Regions from separate parts of the Kitasatospora sp. NPDC096077 genome, predicted to be linked through region 3. Evidence: riboswitches for the same ligand, from Rfam matches in the RefSeq annotation. Region 3 holds a riboswitch; each other region holds the start of a gene.

Region 1 (3,599 bases), on a different contig from region 3:
GCCGTGGCGCTCGCGGAGGGCGCCGCGGACGGCGTCGCGAACGGCGAGGGCGTCGGCAGCGGTGCGGCCGCCGCGCTCGGCGCCGCCGACGGGCCGGCCGTCGTGCTCGCCGCAGCCGCCGCTGTAGCCACCGTGGTCGCCGCAGCCGCCGTCGTCGCAGCACTCGTCGGGGAGGCCGTAGCCGCCGGGGATGGCGACGGGGTGGGCACCGCCCCGACCAGACAGGCGGCGGCCAGTGCCCCGGCCAACCACCTCCACCCACCGCGCTGCCACTGCCGTCTCGACCGGTCCATCATCGCCCTTCCCCTTCGGGGAGCCGTCCGCAGAAAAAGCTGAAGGATCAACAGATCCGTGCAGATCAGATGATGGAGGGCAAAACATCAGAATCCCGGCATTCACTCCGCCAGGTCACCGGTACGGCTGCGGCCACCCACCGAGCACCCCTGCCCGGTGGTCGCGGCGGCGGCCGGTGCGGGGGCCGGGCGGGCGCGGTGCAGGAGTAGCTGTTGGAGCCCGCGTACGGGTTGTTCCAGTGCACGGTGACGTTGCCGGCCCCGGCGGGGAGGTACTGGACCTCGCCCTCGGTGCCGGTCATGAAGCCGTCCGACTCGCTCTGCCACGAACCGCTGCGCCCCGGCGGGATGTTGCCCGGGGGCAGCTGGTTGTCGCTCCAGATGCCCCAGTTGAGGCGGTCGTAGGTGCTACTTCGCCGCGTACGAGGCTTGGGCCGAGCCCGAATGGCTCCTCCTGGTGGTGGCACTGGTCGTCGTCCTGATCCCGGTCACCTTCGTGTCGAGCCTCATCGACCCGGGGTGGTTCGGCGTGCTGGGCACCTCGGCGGCCGTGGTGCCCCGGTCGCTGGGTCTCGCCTGATCGCTACGGTCTCCGGGCGCTCCGCTCCGCCGCCCCGCTCGACGCGGAAGCGGGACAGCGGAAGCGCGACGGCGGAAGCGGGACGGTGGAGGCCCCGGTCAGGGGCGGCGCAGGGCTTCGGTGAGGTGCCCGGCCGCCTCGACGACAGCCTGGGAGAGGCGGGCGCCGGGGTGCCGGGTGAGCCGCTCGATCGGCCCGGAGACGGAGACCGCGGCCACCACCCGGTTGGACGGGCCGCGCACCGGGGCGGAGACGGAGGCGACGCCGGGCTCGCGCTCGCCGATGGACTGGGCCCAGCCGCGGCGGCGCACTCCGGCGAGGGCGGTGGCGGTGAAGCGGGCGCCCTGGAGGCCGCGGTGGAGGCGCTCCGGCTCCTCCCAGGCGAGCAGCACCTGCGCGGCGGACCCGACCTTCATCGGCAGGGCGAGGCCGACCGGGACGGTGTCGCGCAGGCCGAAGAGGCGCTCGGCGGCCGCCACGCAGATCCGGATGTCGCCCTGCCGGCGGTAGAGCTGGGCGGTCTCGCCGCTGACGTCGCGCAGGTGGGTGAGGACCGAGCCGGCGGCCGTCAGCAGGCGGTCGTCACCGGCGGCGGCCGAGAGCTCGGCGAGCCGCGGGCCGAGGACGAACCGGCCCTGCAGGTCCCGTCCGAGCAGGCGGTGGTGCTCCAGTGCGACGGCGATCCGGTGCGCGGTGGGCCGGGCCAGGCCGGTGGCGTCGACCAGCCCGGCCAGGGTGGCCGGACCGGACTCCAGGGTGCCGAGGATCGAGGTGATCTTGTCGAGCACGCCGACGCCGCTCGTGATCTCCAGGTTCTCCATGGACGGGTACTCCAGTCTCGGTTCCCGTGAGCGAAGGGTGGGTTCGGCTCACGGGTGCTCCACAGGGGGTGGGGTGGGGAGCGGGGGTGGTCAGCGAGAACAGGCCTGGAAAGTCGGCCACATGCCTGCGCCGGACACGAGACGGGTACGCGAAGGGGCCGGGGCGGGAAGCGCCCGGGCGAAGGACAGCACTGAGAGCACCGTGTCTCCTCATCTTTTCCCGCGCCACGTTGGCGACAGGCCGGAGTTGGCACTGACCCCGGACGGCACGGCGTGTACTTCGGACGCCGGGTCGAACGGGGAGTTGCCGGGGCTTCGTAGGGCCGGTCCCTCCACCCCTCTGGATGATTCGCGGAGAACGATACAAGACTTCCCGGGCATCTCGCCAAATCTTTTCCCGGCCCGCACACCCGGGACCCTGCCGCCCGGCCGTCTCAGGCCACCCGCGCCCCCTCCCCCGCCGGCTCGCCGAACCAGTGCCGCAGGGCCTGCCGGAGCCCGTCGGGGTCCTCCTGCCCGGCATCGCGCAGCAGCCAGCCGGTGTGCCCGTCCGGCCGGAGCAGGACGGCGCGGAGCCCGGGCTGCTCCGGGCAGTCCGCCGTGACGGTGGTCACCCGGTCCGCCCAGCCCGCCGCCGCCTCACCCACCGCCGCTCCGCGAACTCCCGCACCGCTTCCGCCCGTCAGGTCGAGCAGCACACCGCGGCCCGGGGCGAGCAGCTCGGACAGCCGGGTCGGGCCCGCGGCCGTGCTCAGGGTGAGGTCGGGGGCCAGCCGCCCGAGCCAGGGGTGGGCGGTGTCGGGGTGCGTGCCGTAGCGGGTGTCCAGTCCGGTGACGGTCTCGGCGAGGGCGCGGTTGCCCGCGGGGTGGCGGGCGACCCGGGTGAACAGGTCGACGAGCGGCCCGAGTCGGTCGTCCGCGGTGCCCAGCAGCACCTGGGCCCGGGTGGAGGCCAGGACACGCGCGCCCGCCGCGTGGCGTTCCTCGTGGTAGCTGTCCAGCAGGTGCGCGGGGGCGGTGCCGCGCACGGTGGCGGCGAGCTTCCAGCCCAGGTTGAACGCGTCGTCCAGGGCGAGGTTGACGCCGATCGCGCCGGCCGGCGGGTGGATGTGCGCGGCGTCCCCGGCCAGTACGACCCGGCCCCGGACGTACTCGGCGGCCTGCCGGGCGGCGTTGCCGAACCGGGTGGTCCAGCGCGCGGCGCGCAGGTCGACGGGGCGGCCGAGCGCCTCGGCGACGGCGGCGCGGAGCCGGTCGAGGGTGACCGGCTCGTCCCGGTCCGCCGGGGGCTGCCGGTCGGCGGTGATGATCCTCACGTAGCCGGGGCGGGGGATCACGAAGACGCTTCCGCCGGGGCCGGTGGACACGCCGAAGGGCAGTGCCGCCGGGTCGGCGGGTTCGACGTCGCCGAGCAGTGTGAAGGCCGTCGACGCGGTGCCGGGGAAGTCGATGCCGGCCTGTCGGCGGACGGTGCTGCGGCCGCCGTCGCAGCCGACCGCGTAGCCGGCCCGGACGCGGTGTTCGCGGCCGTCGGCGACGACCGTCGCGGTGACGCACTCGGCGTCCTGGGTCAGGGCGCGCAGCTCGTGTCCGCGCCGGATGTCCGCGCCCAGCGCGAGCGCGTGCGCCTCCAGCACCTCTTCGACCCGGGTCTGCGGGATGCCCGGTGAGAACGGGTGGTCGGTGTGGGCGCCGGCGAGGGTGAGCGTCACCGGCAGTCCGGAGAACGCGGCGTGCGGGACCTGCCAACCCTCGTCGATGAACCGGTCGGCGAGGCCGCGCCGGGCCAGCAGGTCCAGGGCACGGGCGTTGAGGTTGAAGCCCCGGCAGTAGGGCGGGCGTTGCGGGTGGCGTTCGAGGACGACGGTGTCGACGCCGGCGAGCCGGAGCTCGATCGCGAGCAGC
Region 2 (3,599 bases), on a different contig from region 3:
CGGGGCGAGGGACAGGTGGTAGTCCTGCACCAGCACCGCGGCGCCCGGGGCGGCCTCGGCGGCCAGGGCGTCCGCGAAGGCGGCGTTGTAGGCCCGGTAGGCGGCCCACTCGGTGCGGAAACCGGCGTCGAAGGAGGGCGCGGTCGGCGTCGCGTAGAGCAGGTGGTGGACGAACCAGAGGGTGGAGTTGGCGACGCCGTTGTAGGCGCGGGCGAAGGTCTCCGGGTCGATGTCGAGCATCCGCACGGCCTGGCCGCCGACCTCGTGCCCGGCCCGGTCGAGCCGGCCCTCGGGGGCCTCCCGGGCGGCTCTGCGGTCGGCGTCGTTCAGGGCGGCGCAGACCCAGACGGCGTCCGGGTCGTCGATCGCGGACAGGCCGGAGACCAGGCCGCCGCCGCCGCGGCGCAGGGTCAGTGTGCCGTCGTCGGCGGTGCTGAAGGACACCGGTCCCCGGTTGGAGGCCACCAGGACGGGGGCGGTGCCGGTCGCACTCGAACGTTCGGTCGTGAGATCGCCCATGGTTGGGATGTTGCCGGGGGGTCGGGTCGGCAAACGTTTCGGCAGGCGGTTCAGTGGCGGGTCGCGTACTCGGGGACAGTGTGCATCGGCGGGCGCTCCAGGGCCGTCACCGGGTGGGTGTGGGCGGTGAAGGCGCGGGTGTCCGGGTCGCGGCTGAACTGGGTGAGGTGGGGGTGGACCAGGTCGGCGGAGGCCTTGAGGCGGTGGGTGCGGTCGAGCCGCTCCAGGGCGGTGCGGTAGATCGTGGCGGCCATCCGGCCGAGGGCCTGGCCGTCCTGGTGGCGGTGGTGCCGGACGCCGACGTCGACCTGGGCCAGGGCGTCCAGTCCGACCAGTTCCAGGGCGTCGACCAGCAGGCCGAGCTCGACGCCGTAGCCGGTGGGGAAGGGCAGCCGTTCGAGCAGCGGGCGGCGGGCCGCGTACTCGCCGCCGAGCGGCTGGACGAAGCCGGCGAGTTCCGGCCAGTGCAGGTTGAGCAGCGGGCGGGCGACGAGTTCGGTGACCCGGCCGCCGCCGACCGGCAGGACCGCCCCGCTCTCGGTCTCCAGCGGGCGGTCGTACATGGCCTTGACCAGCTGGACGGACTCGTCGGTCAGCAGCGGGCCGACGATGCCGGAGACGAAGGCCGGGTCGAACTCGCGCAGGTCGGCGTCCACGAAGCAGACGATGTCGCCGCGGGTGACCAGCAGCGAGCGCCAGAGCACCTCGCCCTTGCCGGGGACGGCGGGCAGCCGGGGCAGGATCCGGTCGCGGTGCTCCACCCGGGCGCCCGCGGCGGCGGCGACGGCGGCGGTGGCGTCGGTGGAGCCGGAATCCACCACGACGAGTTCGTCCACCAGGGGGATCCGCTCCATCAGCTCGCGCCGGACGGTGCGGACGATGTCGCCGACGGTGGCCTCCTCGTCCAGGGCCGGAAGGACGACGCTGACGGTGCGGCCGGTGCGCCGCTTGGCCTCCAGCAGGGTGTGCACCGGCCGGTCGGTCGCGCTCCACGAGCGGCGGCGGAGCCAGGACGCCGCCTGCGGGAGGAGCGCGGGGATCGGTTCGGCGGGCACGGTGACTCTCCTCGGCGGGATCGGGGTGGAACGGCTCATCTCGCTTGGCGGACGGACCCGTTCAGGGGTGACGCCTTCGGATACAGTCTTCGTACAGCGGTCGGACCTTTGCACGCCGGGGTCACCGTTGCGCACCGCCACAATTTCACAAGCTCATCCAGAGGGACTGAGGGAACGGCCCGTTGACGTCCCGGCAACCTTCTCGCTCGGCTGTCTGTCGACAGGCCCCGGCGGGACAGGTGCCAATTCCGGCCTGTGGCGCGACCGCGCCGCGGGGAAGATGAGGAGAGAGGCCTCCGCCATCATGGCCATCGACACTGCCGCACCTGTTTCCGTGGACCTCGGCCCCGCCGCCGCGCTGTCCTGTCGGGAGTGCGGAACCCGGTTCCCGCTCGGCCCCAGCTTCGCCTGCCTGGAGTGCTTCGGGCCGCTGGAGATCGCCTACGAGTTCGGGAGCGAGCGCGCCGAGGAGCTGCGCAAGCGGATCGAGTCCGGCCCCGCGTCCATCTGGCGGTACGCGCCGCTGCTGCCGGTGCCGGCCGACGTCGCCTCCAAGCCCAACCTGAACCCCGGCTGGACCCCGCTGGTCAAGGCGGACAACCTGGGTCGTGAGCTCGGCTTCACCGCGCAGCTGCACATCAAGGACGACTCCGGCAACCCCACCCACTCGTTCAAGGACCGGGTGGTGGCCTGCGCGATCGAGGCGGCCCGGGCGTTCGGGTACACCACGCTGTCCTGCTCCTCCACCGGCAACCTGGCCGGCGCGGTGGGCGCGGCGGCGGCCCGGGCCGGGTTCCGGTCCTGCGTCTTCATCCCGCACGACCTGGAGCAGGGCAAGGTCGTGATGGCCGGGGTGTACGGCGGCGAGCTGGTCGGCATCGAGGGCAACTACGACGACGTGAACCGCTTCTGCTCGGAGCTGATCGGGGACCCGGCCGGCGAGGGCTGGGGCTTCGTCAACGTCAACCTGCGGCCGTACTACGGCGAGGGCTCCAAGACGCTGGCGTACGAGATCTGCGAGCAGCTGGGCTGGCGCCTGCCGGAGCAGATCGTCATCCCGATCGCCTCCGGCTCCCAGCTGACGAAGATCGACAAGGGGCTGCAGGAGCTGATCAGGCTGGGGCTGGTCGAGGACCGGCCGTACCGGATCTTCGGCGCCCAGGCGGAGGGCTGCTCGCCGGTGTCGGCGGCGTTCAAGGCCGGCCGGGACGTGATCAAGCCGGTGAAGCCGGACACCATCGCCAAGTCGCTGGCGATCGGCAACCCGGCGGACGGCCCGTACGTGCTGGACATCGCCCGCCGCACCGGCGGCGCGGTCGAGGACGTCACGGACGCGGAGGTCGTGGCGGCGATCCGGCTGCTGGCCCGGACCGAGGGCATCTTCGCCGAGACCGCGGGCGGGGTGACCGTCGGCGTGCTGAAGAAGTTGGTCGAGACGGGTCAGCTGGACCCGGCCAAGGAGACCGTCGCGATCAACACCGGCGACGGCCTGAAGACCCTGGACGCCGTCTCCGAGGCCGGGATGACCGCCGTCATCCGCCCGACGCTGGACGCCTTCCACTCCGCCGGTCTCGCGTCCGCCTGAACCACCCCCACCCCGCAAGGAGAGCCATGAGCGCCAACGTCCGCATCCCCACCATCCTGCGCACCTACACCGGCGGTGCGGCCGAGGTGACCGCCGAGGGGGCCACCCTGGCCGAGGTCATCGCCCACCTGGAGCAGAACCACGCGGGCATCTCGGCCCGGATCCTGGACGACACCGGCAAGCTGCGCCGCTTCGTCAACGTGTACGTGAACGACGACGACGTGCGGTTCGCCGAGGGCCTGGCGACCGAGATCGGGGACGGCGCCAGCGTCTCGATCATTCCGGCGGTGGCCGGCGGCTGCTGAGCCGTTCGGCGGTCGCGTTTCCGGGTTGCTTTCCGGGTCGCCCCGCGCCGCCCGTGCGTACGGAATTCCACTCTCCGTACGCACGGGCGGCGCGTTCGCATTTCGGCGGGAATATTTCCCGCTCAAGTCGGAGTA
Region 3 (3,599 bases):
CTGGCTGGTGCTCGGCCTCTGGTTCGCCCTGCAGTGGTGGTCGGTGCACTCGGCCGGGCCCGGGGTGGCCTACCTGGTGCACGTGATCGGCTTCTCGGCCGGCTTCCTGTACGCCTGCACCGTCGTCGGACACCCCCCGAGACGACCCGGCTGAGGCCCGATACGCTGGCCGCACCCCATGAAGGAGCCCGCACCGTGATCACTGCCATCGTCCTGATCAAGACCAGCGTCGACCGCATCCCGGAGATCGCCGAGGCCATCGCCGCGATCGACGGCGTCAGCGAGGTGTACTCGGTGACCGGCGGCTACGACCTGGTGGCGATGGTCCGGGTGCGCCGTCACGACGACCTCGCCGACGTCATCCCGGGCCGGCTCAACAAGGTCCCGGGCGTGGCGCACACCGAGACCCAGATCGCCTTCCGCACCTACTCCCAGCACGACCTGGAAGCGGCCTTCGCGCTCGGCCTGGACGAGTAGGACGACGCGTGGGGCTCAGCCCTCGCGACGGGTGTCGACGACGCAACGGCCGCCCTCGTTGCGGTAGTTCCACGCCGCGCCGTCGGTGACCAGCTCGCGGACGGCGGTCAGGAAGCGCTCCACGTGCTCGTCCGGCGTGCCGGCCCCGAAGCTCACCCGGATCGCGTTCAGGCTGCGCTCCCCGGGCAGCGAGGACTCCGGCGCCCCGCACTCGGACGGCGCCACCTCCTCCTCCCCGAGCAGCGTCCGCACCAGCGGGTGCGCGCAGAACAGCCCGTCCCGCACCCCGATGCCGTACTCGGCCGACAGCGCGGCCGAGAAGTGCGAGCTGTTCCAGCCCCGGACCACGAAGGACAGCACGCCCACCCGGGCCGAGCCGGCGCCGAACAGGTTCAGCACCCGGACCTCCGGGATCTCCGCCAGCCCCGTCGTCAGCCGCTCGACCAGCTGCCGCTCCCGGGCCTCCAGCGCGTCGAAGCCGGCCTCGGTGAGCGCCCGACAGGCCGAGGCGATCGCGTAGGCGCCGATCACGTTCGGCGAACCGGCCTCGTGCCGGGCCGGGCCGGTGTGCCACTGCACCGCCACCGAGCCGTCCAGCTCCCGGGCCACCGTCCGGGTCGCCCCGCCGCCGGCCAGGTACGGCTCGGCCGCGTCCAGCCAGTCCGACCGACCGGCCAGCACCCCGGCCCCGAACGGCGCGTAGAGCTTGTGGCCGGAGAAGGCGATCCAGTCGACGTCCAGTTCGCGGACCGAGACCCGGTGGTGCGGGGCCAGCTGGGCCGCGTCCAGCACCACCCGGGCGCCGTGCCGGTGCGCGGTCGCGGTCAGCTCGGCGACCGGCCACAGCTCGCCGGTCACGTTGGAGGCGCCGGTGACGCACAGCAGCTTCGGCCCCTCGGGCGCCGCGGCCAGCGCGCTCTCCAGCGCCGCCACCGCCTCGGCCCGCGAGCGCGGCGCCCGCAGGTAGTCGACCTCCAGCCCCGCGTGCGCCCAGGGCAGCAGCGAGGCGTGGTGCTCGGTCTCGAAGGCGAACACCCGGGTGCCGGCCGGCACCGCGCCGGCCAGCAGGTTGAGCGAGTCGGTGGTGGCCCGGGTGAAGACCACCTGGTCGTCGGCGCGCAGGTCGAGGAACTCGGCGACGGTCCGCCGGCTCTGCTCGAACAGGTCGGTGGACAGCTGCGACAGGTACCCGGCGCCGCGGTGCACGCTGCCGTAGTACGGCGCGTAGGCGGCGACGTCGTCCCAGACCCGCTGGAGCGCCGGCGCGCTGGCCGCGTAGTCGAGCGCCGCGTAACCGACCTTCTCACCGCTGGCCAGCGGGACCTGGACGTCCTGGCCGAGGACGGCGAGCGGGGCGAGGGTTTCGACGGAGACGGACATGAGGATGCACTCCTTCTACGGGTCAGGGACCCCCGGGAGTGCTGCTCGTCGGGCGTCCGCGCTTGTCGCACGGACGGCTTCCGGCGACCCGGTCCTCACCCAGGGCACCCCGCCACGGACGGAGGGTTGCCGGACAGCCAGCTGGGGCTTGACGCTGTCACTCATGACCTGGCGAAGACTCTAGGTCGGGTACGTCGGACGGTCAAACAGTCATCCACCATCCGGACAGTACTTTCGCCCGCTCGCCTCCGGGGCGCTCTTGTCCGGTGCCGACGGTCGGCGCTCCCTCGCTCCTTCGTCGCTCCCTCGCTTCTCCCTTTCGGCACCGGCGCGCCCCTTCGGCTCGGGGCGGGTTACCGGGGGGCGGGGCGGGTCACCGGGGGTTCGGGGCGGGCGGGAGCCCGGGGCGGACAGGAAGGGCCCGGGTCGGCGGAACCGGCCCGGGCCCTCAACCGCCGCCTCAGATCCGGCTGGTGGCCTCCGACCAGCGCCGCAGCAGATCCTGCGCCCGGCCCGAGTCGATCGCCTCGGCCGCCCGCACCATGCCCGCCGCGAGCTGCTCCGTCAGCGGCGCGTCACCCAGGTCGAGCGCGACCAGTGCCGCCGCGGTGTTCAGCAGGACGGCGTCCCGCACCGGCCCGCGCTCCCCCGCCAGCAGTCGCCGGGCGACCTCCGCGTTGTACGCGGCGTCGGCCCCGCGCAGCGCCTCGATGCCGACCAGCTCGATGCCGACGTCCCGCGGGTCGAAGGTGGTCTCGGTGACCACCCCGTCGCGCACCACCCACACCTGCGAGGTGGTGGTGATGGTCAGTTCGTCCAGCCCGTCGTCGCCGCGGAACACCAGCGCGGTCGCCCCGCGCCGGGCCAGCACCCCGGCGATCAGCCCGGCGAGCCGGGTGTCGAAGCAGCCGACCGCGTGCGCGGTGACCTTGGCCGGGTTGGTCAGCGGACCGAGGATGTTGAAGGCGGTCGGCACCCCGAGGTCGCGTCGCGCGGTGGCGGCGTGCCGCATCGAGGGGTGGAACTTCGCCGCGAAGCAGAAGGTCAGCCCGACCTCCTCGGCCACCTGGGCCACCCGCCGGGGCGACAGGTCCAGCGCGACCCCGAGCTTCTCCAGCACGTCCGAGGAGCCGCTGGTGGAGGAGGCCGACCGGTTGCCGTGCTTGACCACCTTGGCCCCGGCCGCGGCCGCGACGATCGCCGACATGGTGGAGATGTTGACGGTCTTCGCCCGGTCGCCGCCGGTGCCGACGATGTCGACCGCCGGGCCGGGGATGTCCAGCGGCTCGGCGTGGTCGTACATCGCGTCGACCAGGCCGGAGATCTCCTCGACCGACTCGCCCTTGGCCCGCAGCGCCACCATGAACCCGGCCACCTGGACGGGGGACGCCTCGCCGCTCATGATCCGGTCCATCGCCCACGCGGTGGAGGAGCGGTCGAGGTCCTCCCCCTTCAACAGCGCCGCCAAGAGGTCCGGCCAGGTGCGGACCACCTGCGCGGGGTCGGTACCACCGTTCGCAGGGTTCACGTTCACCATGGCTGACTCCAGCTGTTGTCGGTTCCCCGCTCCGGGGGACGTCCGTACGGATGGAGTCAGCCTATCGAGCGGCGGGGCGGCTACGGCCCCGACTTCTCTCCTGCTGAGACGGCACCGCTCAACGGCTCGCCGGGGCCCGCTTGGCCAGCCGGGCCCGCAGCAGGACGGCGACCGCCTCGACCAGCGCCACCGGGTCCACCGGGTG

The links. A riboswitch is a leader RNA that binds a small molecule or an ion and turns the genes downstream of it on or off. The one in region 3 is predicted to bind S-adenosylmethionine.
Positions count from the first base shown of each region.
Region 1: another riboswitch for S-adenosylmethionine. It lies ahead of ABTZ03_RS27745 (IclR family transcriptional regulator); the one in region 3 lies ahead of ABTZ03_RS28210 (aminotransferase class V-fold PLP-dependent enzyme).
Region 2: another riboswitch for S-adenosylmethionine. It lies ahead of thrC (threonine synthase); the one in region 3 lies ahead of ABTZ03_RS28210 (aminotransferase class V-fold PLP-dependent enzyme).

Region 1 covers NZ_JBEOSV010000038.1:29,888-33,486, reverse strand. The annotation lists gene ABTZ03_RS27755 (hypothetical protein) at 4-336, shown strand; gene ABTZ03_RS27750 (aegerolysin family protein) at 359-760, opposite strand; gene ABTZ03_RS27745 (IclR family transcriptional regulator) at 972-1,685, opposite strand; SAM riboswitch class I at 1,902-2,045, opposite strand; gene ABTZ03_RS27740 (FAD-dependent monooxygenase) at 2,129-3,599, opposite strand, start outside.
Region 2 covers NZ_JBEOSV010000056.1:20,782-24,380, forward strand. The annotation lists gene ABTZ03_RS33050 (alpha,alpha-trehalose-phosphate synthase (UDP-forming)) at 1-519, opposite strand, end outside; gene ABTZ03_RS33055 (glucosyl-3-phosphoglycerate synthase) at 570-1,574, opposite strand; SAM riboswitch class I at 1,725-1,861, shown strand; gene thrC (threonine synthase) at 1,879-3,159, shown strand; gene ABTZ03_RS33065 (MoaD/ThiS family protein) at 3,186-3,464, shown strand.
Region 3 covers NZ_JBEOSV010000039.1:72,505-76,103, reverse strand. The annotation lists gene ABTZ03_RS28220 (rhomboid family intramembrane serine protease) at 1-154, shown strand, start outside; gene ABTZ03_RS28215 (Lrp/AsnC family transcriptional regulator) at 196-477, shown strand; gene ABTZ03_RS28210 (aminotransferase class V-fold PLP-dependent enzyme) at 493-1,857, opposite strand; SAM riboswitch class IV at 1,911-2,026, opposite strand; gene trpD (anthranilate phosphoribosyltransferase) at 2,318-3,394, opposite strand; gene ABTZ03_RS28200 (response regulator) at 3,513-3,599, opposite strand, start outside.